DNA from 3 places in the Streptomyces sp. NPDC056347 genome. Region 1 is predicted to be linked to each of the others. Evidence: riboswitches for the same ligand, from Rfam matches in the RefSeq annotation. Region 1 holds a riboswitch; each other region holds the start of a gene.

What was found. A riboswitch is a leader RNA that binds a small molecule or an ion and turns the genes downstream of it on or off. The one in region 1 is predicted to bind thiamine pyrophosphate.
Region 2: linked by a shared signal. The riboswitch ahead of thiC (phosphomethylpyrimidine synthase ThiC) and the one ahead of ACFCV8_RS17645 (thiamine ABC transporter substrate binding subunit) in region 1 are both predicted to bind thiamine pyrophosphate.
Region 3: linked by a shared signal. The riboswitch ahead of thiO (glycine oxidase ThiO) and the one ahead of ACFCV8_RS17645 (thiamine ABC transporter substrate binding subunit) in region 1 are both predicted to bind thiamine pyrophosphate.

The regions. Positions count from the first base shown of each region.
Region 1 covers NZ_JBHJQP010000067.1:25,912-31,318, reverse strand. Annotated here, with positions in the region: gene ACFCV8_RS17650 (ABC transporter permease) at 1-742, opposite strand, end outside; gene ACFCV8_RS17645 (thiamine ABC transporter substrate binding subunit) at 832-1,941, opposite strand; TPP riboswitch at 2,015-2,131, opposite strand; gene rlmN (23S rRNA (adenine(2503)-C(2))-methyltransferase RlmN) at 2,220-3,326, opposite strand; gene ACFCV8_RS17635 (phosphatidate cytidylyltransferase) at 3,422-4,477, opposite strand; gene frr (ribosome recycling factor) at 4,477-5,034, opposite strand; gene pyrH (UMP kinase) at 5,214-5,407, opposite strand, start outside.
Region 2 covers NZ_JBHJQP010000001.1:24,521-29,927, reverse strand. Annotated here, with positions in the region: gene ACFCV8_RS00180 (hypothetical protein) at 1-151, shown strand, start outside; gene ACFCV8_RS00175 (GNAT family N-acetyltransferase) at 217-726, opposite strand; gene thiC (phosphomethylpyrimidine synthase ThiC) at 880-2,655, opposite strand; TPP riboswitch at 2,648-2,781, opposite strand; gene ACFCV8_RS00165 (YibE/F family protein) at 2,852-4,249, shown strand; gene ACFCV8_RS00160 (SsgA family sporulation/cell division regulator) at 4,330-4,767, opposite strand; gene ACFCV8_RS00155 (IclR family transcriptional regulator) at 4,869-5,407, opposite strand, start outside.
Region 3 covers NZ_JBHJQP010000047.1:10,910-16,316, reverse strand. Annotated here, with positions in the region: gene pknB (Stk1 family PASTA domain-containing Ser/Thr kinase) at 1-959, opposite strand, end outside; gene ACFCV8_RS13645 (thiazole synthase) at 1,072-1,866, opposite strand; gene thiS (sulfur carrier protein ThiS) at 1,870-2,088, opposite strand; gene thiO (glycine oxidase ThiO) at 2,085-3,290, opposite strand; TPP riboswitch at 3,288-3,399, opposite strand; gene ACFCV8_RS13630 (NAD(P)/FAD-dependent oxidoreductase) at 3,493-4,749, shown strand; gene ACFCV8_RS13625 (Rv2175c family DNA-binding protein) at 4,817-5,182, shown strand; gene thiE (thiamine phosphate synthase) at 5,289-5,407, shown strand, end outside.

The sequences.
Region 1 (5,407 bases):
ACGCGTGCACGGCGAGGATCGCGCCGACCGCGGCGAACTGCACCAGGGTCAGCACGGCGGCGGTCGGCAGGGCGAGCAGCTGCGCGGTCTGCCGGTAGATCTCCACCTCCAGCGTGGCGAAGCCGGGGCCGCCGAGGATCTGCACGACCCCGAAGGAGGTGAAGGTGAAGAGGAAGACCATCAGCGCGGCGGCGGCCACCGCGGGGGCGAGCGCCGGGAGGGTGACCCGCCGCCAGGCGGCGAACCGTCCGGCGCCCAGCACCCTGGCGGCCTCCTCCTGCCGGGGGTCGAGCTGGGCCCACAGCCCGCCGACCGTGCGGACGACCACCGCGTAGTTGAAGAAGACATGGGCGAGCAGGATCGCCCAGACGGTGGTGTCGAGCCGTACGCCCCAGAGTTCGTCGAGGAATCCGCCGCGTCCCAGCAGGGCCAGGAAGGCGGTCCCCGCCACCACGGTCGGCAGCACGAACGGCACGGTGACGACGGCCCGCAGCAGTTGTTTGCCGGGGAAGTCGAAGCGGGCGAAGACATAGGCGCCGGGCAGCGCGATCAGCAGGGTCAGCGCGGTCGAGGCGAGCGCCTGCCAGCAGGTGAACCAGAGGACCTCGCGGATGTCCGGCCGGGCCAGCACCTCGCCGAGCCGTCCGAACTGCCAGACGCCGTCCGCCTTCAGGCCCCGGCCGACGATCGCGGCGACCGGGTAGGCGAAGAACAGCGCGAAGAACGCGACGGGCACGGCCATCAGGCCGAACCGCGTCGCGCCCTGCCGCAGCGCGGGGCCGCGGGCCGGGCGCGTACCGCTGCCGCCCGGCCCGTGTCCCGCGGTCTTCGTTACTTCACGACGAGCGAGGACCACGACTGGACCCACTGCTCACGGTTCTTGGCGATCAGGTCGGGGGCGACGGTCTTCGGCCGGTCCACCGTGGCGCCGAACTCGGTGAACAGCTGCGGCAGCTTCGCGTCGCCGGTGACCGGGTTCACGAACATGTTGAGCGGCATGTCCTCCTGGAACTTCTTGCTGATCAGGAAGTCCAGCAGGGCCTTGCCGCCCTTCTCGTTCGCCGCCCCGTCCAGCAGCCCGGCGAACTCGATCTGGCGGAAGCAGGTCCCGGTGGCCACCCCGGTGGGGGCCTCGGCCGGCTGCGGCTTCGCGTACAGCACCTCGACGGGCGGGCTGGAGGCGTACGAGACGACGAGCGGCCGGTCGGCCTTGGCCTTCTTGCCTCCCGCCGAACCGGAGAACTCCTCGTTGTACGCCTGCTCCCAGCCGTCGACGACCTTGACGCCGTTGGCCTTCAGCTTCTTCCAGTAGTCCTGGTAGCCGTTCTCCCCGTAGGCGGCGACCGTGCCGAGCAGGAAGCCGAGGCCGGGCGAGGAGGTCCCGGCGTTCTCGGTGACCAGCAGGTCCTTGTACGCGGGCTTCGCCAGGTCCTCGAAGGTGCTCGGCGGTGCGAGCTTCTTGTCGGCGAAGTACTTCTTGTCGTAGTTGACGCAGATGTCACCGGTGTCGACCGGAGTGACCCGGTGCTCGGCGTCGAGCAGGGTTTCCTTCGCGACCCGGTCCACGCCCTTGGCCTCGTACGGGGTGAAGAGCCCGCTGTCGAGGGCGCGGGAGAGCAGGGTGTTGTCGACACCGAAGAAGACGTCGCCCCGGGGCGAGCCCTTGGTCAGGATCTCCTGATTGAGCGCGACGCCCGCGTCGCCGCTCTTCAGTACCTTGACGGTGTAGCCGGTCTCCTCCGTGAACTCCTTCAGGACCTCCTTGGAGGCGTTGAAGGAGTCGTGGCTGACCAGGGTCACGGTCTTGGAGCCGGAACCCTTGGTGCCGCCGGAGCCCGTGGCCGAATCGTCGGAGCTTCCGCATCCGGCGAGTACGGTGACGCCGAGCGCGGCGGCGAGGGCCGATGCCGCGAGCTGTCTGGTGCTGCGGGTGGTGCTCATTGTGGATTCCTCCTGGGTTTTGGCCAGGAAGAGACGCGGCCCCGCCCGCGGGAAGCGGGCAGGGCGCAACAGCATGAGTTGATGACCGAACTTCCTACCCGGAATGACCCGGGCGAGGTTCAGAGGGTCTGCGGCCGACCTGTCCTCGGTGCCGCACTCTCAGCGCTGTGGCGCTCCCCTGTCGGAATATGAAGTTGATTGCGGGCCCAGGTTACACGGGCCGTTCCCGCCGCTCCGGCCGTGTCCGCCCGATCGGCCCGGACACGGCCCGAAGGCGCTCAGCGCTCGGCCGCGGCCAGCTGCCCGCAGGCCCCGTCGATCTCCTGGCCGCGGGTGTCGCGCACGGTCACCGGGACGCCGTGGGCCGCGATCGCCTCGACGAAGGCCTTCTCGTCCTCGGGCCGCGAGGCGGTCCACTTGGAGCCGGGCGTGGGATTCAGCGGAATCAGGTTGACGTGCACGCGCTTGCCCTTGAGCAGCCGGCCGAGCCGGTCGCCGCGCCACGCCTGGTCGTTGATGTCGCGGATCAGGGCGTACTCGATGGAGATCCGGCGGCCGGACTTCTCCGCGTACTCCCAGGCGGCGTCCAGCACCTCCGCCACCTTCCAGCGGGTGTTGACCGGGACGAGGGTGTCGCGCAGTTCGTCGTCCGGCGCGTGCAGCGAGACGGCGAGCCGGCATTTGAAGCCCTCGTCGGCGAACCGGAGCATCGCGGGCACCAGGCCCACGGTGGAGACGGTGATCCCGCGCTGGGAGAGCCCCAGTCCGTCCGGCTCGGGATCGGTCAGCCGACGGATCGCGCCGACCACCCGGTTGTAGTTGGCGAGCGGCTCGCCCATGCCCATGAAGACGATGTTGGAGAGCCTGGCCGGACCGCCGGGAACCTCCCCGTCCCGCAGCGCCCGCATGCCGTCGACGATCTGGTGGACGATCTCGGCGGTGGACAGATTGCGGTCCAGCCCGGCCTGCCCGGTCGCACAGAACGGGCAGTTCATCCCGCAGCCCGCCTGCGAGGAGATGCACATCGTCACCCGCTCCGGGTAGCGCATCAGGACGGACTCCACGAGCGTCCCGTCGTGCAGCTTCCAGAGCGTCTTGCGGGTGGTGTCGTCGTCACAGCTGATGTGGCGGACCACCGACATCAGGTCGGGGAACATCGCCTCGGCGAGCTTGTCCCGCGACCCGGCGGGGATGTTGGTCCACTCGGCCGGGTCGTGCGTGTACCGCGCGAAGTAGTGCTGCGAGAGCTGCTGGGCGCGGAACGGCTTCTCGCCGATCGCGGCGACGGCCTCCTTGCGCTCGGCGGGCGTGAGGTCGGCGAGGTGCCGCGGCGGCTTCTTGGCTCCGCGGGGCGCGACGAAAGTGAGTTCTCCGGGCTTAGGCATGGTTCTTCCAGTGTCGCAGACAGAACGGTGAGGGCCCGCCGTCCTGTGGACAGCGGGCCCTCACCGAGGAAATCGCAGGTCAGCGGGGGTGGAGATCAGCCGGAGCCAACGAACAGCACCAGCAGCAGCCAGACCACCGGAGCGGTCGGCAGCAGCGAGTCGAGCCGGTCCATGATGCCGCCGTGCCCCGGCAGCAGCGTGCCCATGTCCTTGATCCCGAGATCCCGCTTGATCATCGATTCGCCCAGGTCGCCGAGGGTGGCGCTGGCCGCGACCGCGAGCCCGAGCAGGAGTCCCTGCCACCAGGAACCGCCGTCGATCAGGAACTGCATGCACAGCGCACCGGCGACCATCGCGAAGGCGACGGCTCCGAACAGGCCCTCCCGGGTCTTTCCGGGGCTGATGCGCGGCGCGAGCTTGTTCTTCCCGAACCGCCAGCCGACGGCGTACGCGCCCGTGTCGCTGACCACGGTCAGCAGCAGGAAGGTGAGCACCCGCTGCGGTCCGTCATCGGCTGTCAGGAGCATGGCGACGAAAGTGGCGAGGAACGGCACGTAGAACGCCGCGAACACCCCGGCCGTGACGTCCCTGAGGTAGTCCTCCGGCGGCTGGGCCATCCGCCAGACCAGCACCGCCAGCGCGGTCAGCGCCGTCGCGATCCAGGCACCTTCGGCGCCCCACGCGTAACCGGCCACCACCATCGCCGCGCCGCCCACCGCGAGCGGGATCAGCGGCGCCTTGATGCCCTTGCGCTCCTGGAGCCGGGAGGTCAGTTCCCACAGGCCCACTACGACGGCGAGGACGATGACGGCGACGAAGACGGCCTTCACGATGAAGAGCGAGGCGACGATGACGGCGCCGAGCCCCACACCGACCCCTATGGCAGCTCGCAGATCACGGCCCGCACGTTTCTTCTGCGGGGGCGGCGGCGCGGTGGACATGGGCTCCTGCGGGATCTCGTCACGGAACAGGGGGCCGCCGCTCAGGCGTCCGGCCCCCTGGTCCCGGTCATCACGGTCGTCAGCGTCTCTACCTGCGTCGGGAACGTCCGGCACACGCACATCGTAAGCAGGACCCGCCGGAGCGGCCCGCATCTCGGGCGCGCCCCAGTGACCGGCTCCCTGCGGGGCGCCCCAGGAAGAGTCGTTCATCAGACTTCGAGCAGCTCGGCTTCCTTGTGCTTCAGCAGCTCGTCGACCTGCGCGACGTACTTCGCGGTGGTGTCGTCGAGCTCCTTCTCGGCGCGACGAACCTCGTCCTCGCCCGACTCCTTGTCCTTGACCAGCTTGTCGAGGATCTCCTTGGCCTTGCGGCGCACCGCGCGGATGGAGATCTTGGAGTCCTCGGCCTTGCCCTTGGCGACCTTGATGTAGTCGCGGCGGCGCTCCTCGGTGAGCTCCGGGAAGGTCACCCGGATGATGTTGCCGTCGTTGCTCGGGTTGACACCAAGGTCCGAGTCGCGGATGGCCTGCTCGATGTTGCGCAGCGCGCTCTTGTCGAAGGGCGTCACGACGGCCATGCGCGGCTCGGGCACCGAGAACGAGGCCAGCTGGTTGATCGGGGTCAGCGCGCCGTAGTAGTCGGCGACGATCTTGTTGAACATCGCCGGGTGCGCGCGGCCGGTACGGATCGCGGCGAAGTCCTCTTTCGCGACGACGACGGCCTTCTCCATCTTCTCCTCGGCCTCGAGGAGGGTTTCTTCGATCACCACGTGCTCCTGCGTGTCTTGAGTGGGCCCGTCGTGCTCGGGCCCGGGCGGGTCCTGCGTCGCGTCCTCACCTGCACGGTGTCCGACCGGCAGGCCGTTGTCCATCCTTCGGGCCGGTCCCGGCGGATGCCCGGGCGGCCCGCACCTCCCCGTCGTACACCGGGGAGGTGCCCCGGTCGTCAGACCCGGGTGCTCCGGTCACTCACGAGTGTGCCGATCTTCTCACCCTTGACCGCGCGGGCGATATTGCCGGTGGCGGTCAGCTCGAAGACGAGGATCGGCAGTTCGTTGTCGCGGCAGAGCGTGATGGCGGTGGCGTCGGCGACCTTGAGATCGCGGGCGAGAACCTCGCTGTACTCGAGCGCGTCGAACT
Region 2 (5,407 bases), on a different contig from region 1:
GCGCTCGGCGAACCGCATCCCGAAGGTCGGCCACATCAAGCCGGGCTTCTCCAGCCCGGCCGACGGCGCGTCGGCGAGTCCCCGCCCGAGCTTCACCTCACCGGACTTCACCAGCCCCGACTTCGGCGGCCCCGAGCACGAGCTGGACTGACCGCCTCCCGTCGGGCGGGCGGTGACCGGCCCGGGACCAGGGGGAGAACGCAGCGCATCCGGCGCTCAGGCAGGGGCGTGCTCCCCCACCGCCAAGTCCCGGCGCATCATCGTGCACATCGTCTCGTACCTGCGGATCGAGCCGTCCTCCGCCACCACGTCCCAGGAGTCGGGGCCCCGGCCGTACGCCTGGTACCCGAGGCGCTCGTAGAGGGCCCGGGCCCGGGGGTTGTCCTCCTCGACGCCGAGTTCGGCCCGGGTCAGGCCCCGGGCCGAGATCCGCCGCTCCGCGGAGCGGATCAGCAGCGTGCCGATCCCGCACGACCGGAGAGCCGGGTGGACCCCGAGCTGCCAGATCTCGCCGGCGCCCTCCTTCACCGTGTAGTCGACGCCGCCGACCGCCACGGGAAGCCCCACCGGCGTGCAGACCGCCAGGTAGTCGATCTCACCGGCCTCCGCCCGCCGCAGCTGATCCGCGAGTTGCCGCACATGCATCGCGTCGCCCGTCCAGCCGCACGACGGCAGGTCCGCACGGGTCAGCTCCCGCACCGACAGGGCCATCCTGATCTCAGCCATCACGACCACCGTTCCATGGAGAATCCGCCCTCCATGGCAACACCCGGCCGCCACCGCGTCCACGGGGTTTCGGGCCGCACGCGGGTACACCGGAAGCAGCGGGGCGTCGCACGGCGGACCAAGGCACTCCGCGCAACGCCCCGGGCTTCCGCGTCAGTCCGCGATCGGCAGGTACACCCGGTTGCCGGAGGCCGCGAACTCCCTGGACTTCTCCGCCATGCCCGCCTCGATCTCCTCCGACGTGCCCCCGTGCTCGCGCCGGATGTCCTGGGAGATCTTCATCGAGCAGAACTTCGGGCCGCACATCGAGCAGAAGTGGGCCGTCTTCGCGGGCTCTGCGGGCAGCGTCTCGTCGTGGAACTCCCGTGCCGTGTCAGGGTCGAGGGCCAGATTGAACTGGTCCTCCCAGCGGAATTCGAAACGGGCGTCCGAGAGCGCGTCGTCCCAGTCCTGCGCCCCCGGGTGCCCCTTGGCGAGGTCCGCCGCGTGCGCCGCGATCTTGTAGGTGATGACGCCGGTCTTCACGTCGTCCCGGTTCGGCAGGCCGAGGTGCTCCTTCGGCGTGACGTAGCAGAGCATCGCCGTCCCCCACCACGCGATCATCGCCGCGCCGATGCCGGAGGTGATGTGGTCGTACGCCGGCGCGACATCGGTGGTCAGCGGGCCGAGGGTGTAGAAGGGCGCCTCCTCGCAGATCTCCTGCTGGAGGTCGATGTTCTCCTTGATCTTGTGCATCGGGACATGGCCCGGGCCTTCGATCATGGTCTGGACGCCGAACCGCTTGGCGATCGTGTTCAGTTGGCCGAGCGTACGCAGCTCGGCGAACTGCGCCTCGTCGTTGGCGTCGGCGATCGAGCCGGGCCGCAGACCGTCGCCCAGCGAGTACGTCACGTCGTAGCTCGCGAGGATCTCGCAGAGCTCCTCGAAGTGCTCGTACAGGAAGGACTCCTTGTGGTGCGCGAGGCACCAGGCCGCCATGATCGAACCGCCGCGGGAGACGATGCCGGTCTTCCGGCGGGCGGTCAGCGGCACATAGGGGAGGCGTACGCCGGCGTGGACGGTCATGTAGTCGACGCCCTGCTCGGCCTGTTCGATGACGGTGTCCTTGTAGATGTCCCAGGTCAGCTCCTCCGCCCGGCCGTCGACCTTCTCGAGCGCCTGGTAGAGCGGGACCGTTCCGATCGGAACGGGTGAATTACGCAGAACCCACTCACGGGTGGTGTGAATGTTGCGGCCGGTGGACAGATCCATGACGGTATCGGCGCCCCAGCGCGTTGCCCACGTCATCTTTTCCACCTCCTCCTCGATGGAGGAAGTCACCGCGGAGTTGCCGATGTTGGCATTGACCTTCACCAGGAACCGCTTGCCGATGATCATCGGTTCGATCTCGGGGTGGTTGACGTTGGCGGGCAGGACGGCCCGGCCCGCCGCGATCTCCTCGCGCACCACCTCGGGATCGACGTTCTCCCGGATGGCCACGTACTCCATCTCCGGGGTGATCTCGCCCCGTCGGGCGTACGCGAGCTGGGTGACCGGCCGGCCGTCCCGGCTGCGGCGCGGCAGCCTCGGGCGGCCGGGGAAGACCGCGTCGAGATTGCGCAGCCCGCCACGCGGCGAGGTGTGCCTGAGCCCGTCGTCCTCGGGGCGGGACGGGCGGCCGGGGTACTCCTCGGTGTCGCCGCGGGCGATGATCCAGTTCTCCCGCAGCGGCGCGAGTCCGCGCCGGACATCGGTGTCGACCGAGGGATCGGTGTACGGCCCCGACGTGTCGTACAGCGTCACGTCCTTGCCGTTGCTGAGGTGCACCTGACGGACCGGCACCCGGAGGTCCGGGCGCGAGCCCTGGACGTACCCCTTGTGCCAGCCGATGGACTTCCCGGCCTCGACGCTCTGGTCCGAGGCAGGCGTGCGTGCGTCCGATGTGGTCATGAGACCTACTCCCTACGCCGGCATTACCCGGTAACAGGTTCGGCGGTCGGCGCAGCCTGTCCCGTACGGGCGTACGGATGTCAGCGCCCTCTCAGCCCGGTGCTCCGAGCTCCCGCGTGTGCAAAGGTTCCTCCACGCTAGCGCCCCGTCCGGCGCGATGAACAGAGGGCCCGGCCCTTCTTGCGATGATCGGCCGGTGACCTCTCCCCACACGGACCACGAACCACAGGCCCGGCCGCAGGGCGCACCTCACGATCGAACGTACGACCAATCGCCCGGATCCGCGTACGACCACCCCCACGAGCAACTCCACGGCCACTCCCACGGTCACGGTCCCGCCGCGCCCGGCTCCCGGCAGCTGCGCAAGGTCATCGCGGCCGTACTGATCCCGTTCGCCACCGCAGTAGTAGTCGGTCTGGTGGCGCTCTGGCCGGGCGGCGCACCGCCGCACGAACGGACCGGCATCGGCTTCGACCGGCAGACCCAGCAGGGAAAGGTGGTGACCGTCGACAAGGTGAACTGCAAGGACGTGAACGCCGTTCAGACGCCCCTCGGCGACGACCCCCCGTCGGCCGGGGAGGAGCGGGGGCCGTGCGAGAGGGCCACGATCGAGGTGACGACCGGCCGGGACAAGGGGCGGACCTTCACCGAGATCCTCCAGCCCGACTCGCCGCGCAAACTGCGCGAGGGGCAGGGCGTGGTGGCCGCGTACGCCCCCGACGCGCCCCACGACCTCCAGTACTCCGTGACGGATGTGAACCGGAAGTTCCCGATGGCGCTGCTGGCCGGGATCTTCGCGCTGACCGTGGTGGCGGTGGGCCGCATGCGCGGGGTGATGGCGCTGATCGCGCTGGCCGTGTCGTTCGCCGTGCTGACCCTCTTCATCCTCCCGGCCATTCTCCAGGGGTCGAATCCGCTGCTCGTCGCGGTGGTCGGGGCCAGTGCGATCATGCTGATCGCGCTCTACATGTGCCATGGCCCGACCGCCCGTACCTCGGTCGCGGTGGTCGGCACGCTGGTCTCGCTGCTGCTGATCGGGCTGCTCGGATCGCTCTTCATCGGGTGGGCGAGCCTGAGCGGCAACACCGATGACAACACCGGCCTCATCCACGGCCTCTACCCGCACATCGACCTGAGCGGGCTGCTGCTGGCCGGTGTCATCATCGGTTCGCTCGGGGTGCTCGACGATGTGACCGTCACCCAGACGTCGGCGGTCTGGGAACTCCACCAGGCGAACCCGACGTTGGGCGTTCGGGGCCTCTACCGGGCGGGCATCAGGATCGGACGCGACCACATCGCCTCGGTCGTCAACACGCTGGTGCTCGCCTACGCGGGCGCCGCGCTGCCCTTGCTGCTGCTGTTCTCCGTCGCGCAGAGCAGCATGGGGACGGTGGCCAACAGCGAGCTGGTGGCGGAGGAGATCGTACGGACACTGGTCGGCTCGATCGGGCTGGTCGCCTCGGTGCCGGTGACGACGGCGCTCGCCGCTCTGGTCGTCTCCGCGGACCGCGCGGCGACCGGCGCGGAAGCCGGAGCTTCGGCGCCTTCGTGGGCCGGGGCGGGGAAAGGCCGTCGCCGAAGGACGAAGCCGTGACCGCCCCTCGGACGGCAGATTCACCCGTCCGGCAGGTGCCCGTGTTCGACCGGCGGACCGGTCCGCGGCGGTGCCCTTCGTCAGCCGGCGTTCTGCTCCTCGGCGAGGATCCGGCCCAGCGCGTCCTCCAGATTGCCCTCGAAGTCACCGAGCGTGCACTCCTGCCCGAGCGGCACGAGCTTGTCGGTCCGGTCGAGAAAGGCCACAAGTGGTGCCGTACCGGCCCGGAAGAGCGCCCGGTCCTCACCGACCTGAAGACGGATGTGTACGTCGGAAAGTCCCTCGGGCTCGGTGGGGCCGATGTGCACATCACCGTCCCCACTGGGGCTGTTGAGGCCGTCGAGCAGCAGCTCGCGGCCGAACGCCCAGGTGACGGGGGCGTCACCGGGCAGATGGAAGGTCATGCGGATCGCGTACGGATCGCATACCTCGTACCGGAGCTCCACCGGGATCCGGAAAGAGAGTTCCTCGGAGACGAGGAAACTCATCATGACCTCAGCTTGAACCGACTCGCGCATCGTTCAACCCCGCAGTAGATGAATCTGGCCAGGAATGATCCCCCGTGGCCCTCTTGACGCCATCGTGGTGCACGCGATAGCAGATCACAAGGAGTGATTTTTCAGATACTGATAGAGAACACGAATGAACGCAAGAGGTCGGCGACTTCGCCACGTAGTTGTTCGACTGCGGGGAGCAATCGGCTTTCCTGCTCCAGTGGTAACGAAATCGCCATCGCCGCAGCGGTGAATCCCGCCGCGATCGGGATCGCGGCGCAGACCGTTCCCAGGGCGTACTCCTGCCGTTCGATGACGGGTTCCATCCGTTCCAGCGACCGCAGCCGTTCGAGGAAGGACGCGCGATCCCGCAGCGAGTAGCGGGTCAGCGGACGCACAGGGTGACGATCCAGATGGTCCTCGCGGGCCTTCTCGTCGATCCGGCTCAGCAGGCACTGGCCGATCGCGTGCGCGTGACCGGTCTCGCGGAAGGACTCCGACGCGGCGACGGCGGGGGCGTCGGGGGAGTCGGCGACCGCCACGAGATCGATCTCGCCCTCGCGGTAGACGGCGCAGTAGACCGGGGCGCCGATGATGTCGCGCCAGCGGCCCAGCGCCTCGGCCATCTTGCCGCGGCGGCCCTGCCGGGTCCCTTCGCCGACCA
Region 3 (5,407 bases), on a different contig from region 1:
TGGTGCGAGACCCCTTGCCCGGCCGGGATCAGCCGCGGGATCACGCTGGTGCGGTCCTCGGCGGCGTCGTGCGTCTCGGCCGTGGCCTGCGGCGGTACGGCGTCCAGCTGGGTGTCGGTGAGACCGGCGCGGGCCTCACGGGTCCGCGCGAGCAGCGCCACCGCGTCGGACGGGCGGCCCTCGGGGTCACGCGCGGTGGCGCCCGCCACCAGGGCGTCGAGCCCGGACGGAAGCCCCGGCACGGCGGCCGAGGGCGGCGGCACGGCCTCGTTGAGGTGCCGGTAGAGGACCTGGGCGGGGGTGTCGCCGCCGTGCGGTTTGGACCCGGTCAGCATCTCGTACAGGACGACGCCGCAGGCGTACACGTCGCTGCGGGTGTCGGCGGTGCCGTGCTCGATCTGCTCGGGGGCGAGGTAGGAGACCGTGCCGAGGACGGACCCGGTGGTGTCGGTGGCGGTGCCCACCGCCCGTACCAGTCCGAAGTCGGCGACCTTGACCCGGCCGTCGTCCCCTATCAGGACGTTCTCCGGCTTCATGTCGCGGTGCACGAAGCCCGCGCGGTGCGCCGCGCCGAGGGCGGCGAGGACCGGCTCCAGGATGTCCAGGGCGGCCCGCGGCTGGAGCGCGCCGCGGTCGCGCAGCACGTCGCGCAGCGTGCAGCCCGCGACGTACTCCATCGCCAGGTACACGTACTGGCCCTGGGCGCCCTGGTCGAAGACCGCGACCACGTTGGGGTGCGCGAGCCGGGCCACGGACTTGGCCTCGCGGATGAAGCGCTCGACGAACGTGGCGTCGGCCGCCAGCGTCGGGTGCATCACCTTGAGGGCGAGCACCCGGTCGAGCCGGGTGTCCATGGCCCGGTAGACCGTGGCCATGCCGCCCACGGCGATGCGGGCATCGACGCGGTAGCGGCCGTCGAGCAGCTGCCCGACGAGGGGGTCCTGGAGGGTCGTATCCACGCAAGTGAGTCTACGAGCAGCCGAGGACACCCCTCGCGGTCCGGGGCGGTCCCGGGCCCGTACTGCAGCCGAGCCGTGACAGGGACATGAAGCGCGTGCCGTTCCGCGGGAGTCAGAACGCCGGGCGCTCCGGGTCCAGCACCGCGCGCCCCTCCACCGGCGACGACGCCTCGGCGAAGTGGCGGCGCGGAATCCGGCCCGCCCGGTACGCCAGGCGTCCGCCCGCCACCGCGTGCCGCATCGCCGAGGCCATCAGCTCGGGCTCCTGGGCCCGGGTCACCGCGGACGCCAGCATCACCGCCGAGCACCCCAGCTCCATCGCGAACGCCGCGTCGGAGGCCGTCCCCGCGCCCGCGTCGAGGATCACCGGCACCCGGGCCTGCTCCACGATCAGCCGGAAGTTGTGCGGGTTGCGGATGCCGAGCCCGGAGCCGATGGGGGAGCCCAGCGGCATCACCGCGGCGCAGCCCACGTCCTGGAGACGCCGGGCCAGCACCGGGTCGTCATTGGTGTACGGCAGCACGGTGAACCCGTCGTCCACCAGGATCTCCGCCGCGTCCAGCAGCTCGATCGGATCGGGCAGCAGGGTCCGCTCGTCGGCCACCACCTCCAGCTTGATCCAGTCGGTGCCGAGGGCCTCACGGGCGAGCCGGGCGGTCAGCACGGCCTCACCGGCGGTGAAGCAGCCCGCGGTGTTCGGCAGCACCCGGATCGATAGCCGCTCCAGGACGGAGAGGACCGAGCCCTGCACCGTCGGGTCCAGGCGGCGCATCGCGACCGTGGTCAGCTCGGTGCCGGAGGCGATCAGCGAGCGTTCCAGCACGTCGAGGCTGGGCGCCCCGCCGGTGCCCATGATCAGCCGGGAGCCGAGGACGGCGGAGCCGAGGGCGAGGAGGTCGTCGGACACGGGTCAGCCCCCCTGGACCGCGGTCAGGACCTCGACCCGGTCGCCGTCGGCCAGCGCGGTGGCGGCCCATCGGCCGCGCGGTACGACGGTCTCGTTGACGGCTGCGGCGACCCCGGAGGGCGCGGCGGTCAGGGTGGCGACCAGTACGTCCAGGGTGGTGCCCGCGGAGAGCGGGCGCGGTTCGCCGTTCACGGACACGCAGAGGGACACGGGCTCGGTCATGCGGGCTGCTCCTGACGTACGGAGGAGCCGGCGGGGCTCCCGGAGGGGGCGGCGGACGGGAAGCGGTGCGGGGTGAAGGGGCGGGCCTGCTCGGGCGGCTCGCCGCCGGTGAGGACCTCCGCCATGACGTCACCGGTGAGGGGGGTGAGCAGCACCCCGTTGCGGTGGTGGCCGGTGGCGAGGTGGAGGCCGGGCAGGGCGGTCGGGCCGAGCAGCGGGGCGTTGTCGGGGGAGGCGGGGCGCAGGCCGGCCAGGGTCTCGGTGAGCGGCAGTTCGGTGATGCCGGGGACCAGCTCGTGGGCGTCCCGCAGCAGTTCGTAGACCCCGCCCGCGGTGACGGTGGTGTCCCAGCCCAGTTCCTCGCTGGTGGCGCCGACGACCAGCTCGCCGTTCTCGCGCGGTACGAGATAGACGTGGCTGCCGCGGACCACGGCCCGCACCGTCCGGCTCAGGAACGGCGCGTACCGCACGGGCACGGTCAGCCGCAGCACCTGGCCCTTCACCGGACGGACCGGCGGCACGACCTCCTCCGGCAGCCCCGGGAGGCGGCCGCTGAGGCTGCCCGCGGCCAGTACGACCTGGTCGGCCGCCAGCTCCGTACCCCCGGCGAGCACCGCCCCCGAGGCCCGGCCGCCCGACACGGCCAGCCGCGCCGCCCGCTCGCGGTGGAGGACCACCCCGGCACGCTCGCAGGCGGTCAGCAGGGCGGCGGCCAGCCGGCGTGGATCGATCTGGTGGTCGCCGTCGACCCGCAGGCCGCCCCGGACGCCCGGCGCCAGCATCGGCTCCAGTCGGCGGCACTCACGCCCGGTGAGCCACTCCGACTCCAGGCCCGAACGCCGTTGCAGGGCATGCAGATCCCGCAGATGGGCGCGGTCGTCGGAGTCCAGTGCGACGGCCAGGGTGCCGCAGGCGCGAAAGCCGGTCTCCCGCCCGCTGGCCGCCTCCAGCTCGGCCACGAAGGCCGGATAGCGGGCGGCGGAGGCGAGGTTGAGGCCGAGCAGCAGCTCCTCGCCGTAGTGGAGTTCGGTGACGGCGGCCAGCATTCCGGCCGCCACCCGGGCGGCCCCGCCGCCCGGTTCGGGGTCGGCGAGCGCCGTACGCAGACCGCGCTGCGCGGCCCGCCAGGCGGTCACCAGACCGATGATCCCGCCCCCGATGACGAGGACGTCGTATCCGCTTCCGTTCCGAGGGGAACGCATGGGCTTCCAGCCCCTCCCTTCGCCGGCATGACCCGGATCAGGTTCGTACGGTCGGAGGCCGCCAGCCTCCCTCTCAGCCCGGTGCGTCCGGGCTCCCGCGAGTGCTCTACGGGGCCACCCTAAACCCCGCCCGCGGGCGGGACGAGCGGTCGCGGGGAACCCGCCCTTTCCTGACGCATCGTCAGATGCGTAAGGTGTACGGGTGAGCGAGCAGCAGCAGTCAGAGCAGCCGGACGGGCGGGCCGGGCGCCGCGTCGTCATCGTCGGTGCGGGCATGGCCGGGGTGCAGACCGCGGTGGCCCTGCGGGAGCAGGGCTTCACCGGCCCGGTCGCGCTGATCGGCGCCGAGCCCCACCAGCCCTACGACCGGCCCCCGTTGTCCAAGGCGGTCCTGCTCGGCAAGGCCGAGGACTCCGCCTTCGACATCGACTTCGAGGCGCTGGACATCGAACTGCGCCTGGGCGTCGAGGTCACCGGCCTGCGGCCGGACGCACACGAGCTGGACACCGCCGCGGGCGCCGTCCCCTACGACGTCCTGGTGATCGCGACCGGCGCCGAACCGGTCGTCCTGCCCGGGACCGAGGGAGTCGCGGGCGTCCACCTGCTGCGCACCCTGGACGACGCGGCACGGCTGCGGCCGGTCCTCGGCGAACAGCACGACGTCGTGATCGTCGGCGCGGGCTGGATCGGTGCCGAGTTCGCGACCGCGGCCCGCGCCGCCGGGTGCGCCGTCACCGTCGTCGAGGCCGCCGGCCGGCCCCTCGCGGGCGCCCTGCCCGCCGAGGTCGCCGCCCCGATGGCCGCCTGGTACGCGGACAGCGGCGCCGAACTCCTCACCGGCACCCGGGTCGACCGCGTCGAGCCCGGCCGGGTGGTCCTCGCCGACGGCCGGGTGATCCCGGCCGGAGCGGTCGTCGTCGGCATCGGGGCCCGCCCCGCCACCGGCTGGCTGGCCGGCTCCGGCATCGAGCTCGGCCCCGACGGATCGGTGACCGCCGACGAGGCGCTGCGCACCTCGCTGCCCGATGTGTACGCGGTCGGCGACTGCGCCTCCTTCCCCTCCGCCCGCTACGGCGAGCGCCTGCTCGTCCACCACTGGGACAACGCCCTGCAGGGCCCGCGCACGGCCGCCGCCCACATCCTCGCGGCGGACGCCGGGGACGGCCCGGCGGCGCCGGCCTACGACCCGGTCCCGTACTTCTGGTCCGAGCAGTTCGACCGCTTCGTGCAGTACGCCGGCCACCACGGGGGCGCCGACACCCTGCTGTGGCGAGGCGATCCGGCCGGGCCCGCCTGGTCGGTGTGCTGGCTTCGCGGCGGCGTCCTGGTCGCGGTGCTCGCCGTCGGGCGGCCGCGCGACCTGGCGCAGGGGCGCAAGCTCATCGAGGCGGGGGCACGGCTCGACCCCGAGGCGGTGGCCGACCCCTCCGTGCCGCTGAAGTCGGCGGTCCGCCCGTAGCGCCCCGTGACCCTGAAGGGCGGAGTCCGGGTATCGGCTGTCAGTGCGGGATGGCAGGCTTGTCCCCGTGACCGAGATTGACGCAAAGATCGATGCTCTTGTCCCCGCCTGGCTCCACCTGCCCGATATCGCCGAAATGCTCGATGTCGAGGTGACGCGCGTGCGCCAGCTGGTCAAGGAGGGCCAGCTGATCGCCGTGCGCCGCGGTGAGAACCGGACGCTCCAGGTGCCTGCCGCCTTCATCGACGGCGACAAGGTGGTCAAGGGCCTCTTCGGCACCCTGACCCTCCTGAGGGACGACGGCTACAACGACGAAGAGATGCTGGAGTGGCTCTTCACCCCCGACCCGACCCTGCCGGGCACCCCTGCCCAGGCGCTGAGCGAGAATCGCGGCACGGAGGTGAAGCGCCGCGCCCAGGCGCTCGCCGTCTGACCGCCGGTCCCGCGTGAGCGGGTGAGGGGGCGGGCCACGCGGACCCGCTCCCTCGCAGCCCGTCGGCACTTCGCTCCACCACGTACTCCCAGGGGGGAACCGCACCATGTCCTCGGCACGCGCGCTGCTGTCCGACGCCCGGCTCTATCTCTGCACGGACGCCCGTCGGCGCCAGGGCGACCTCCCCGCCTTCCTCGACGCGGTCCTCGGCGCCGGCGTGGACAT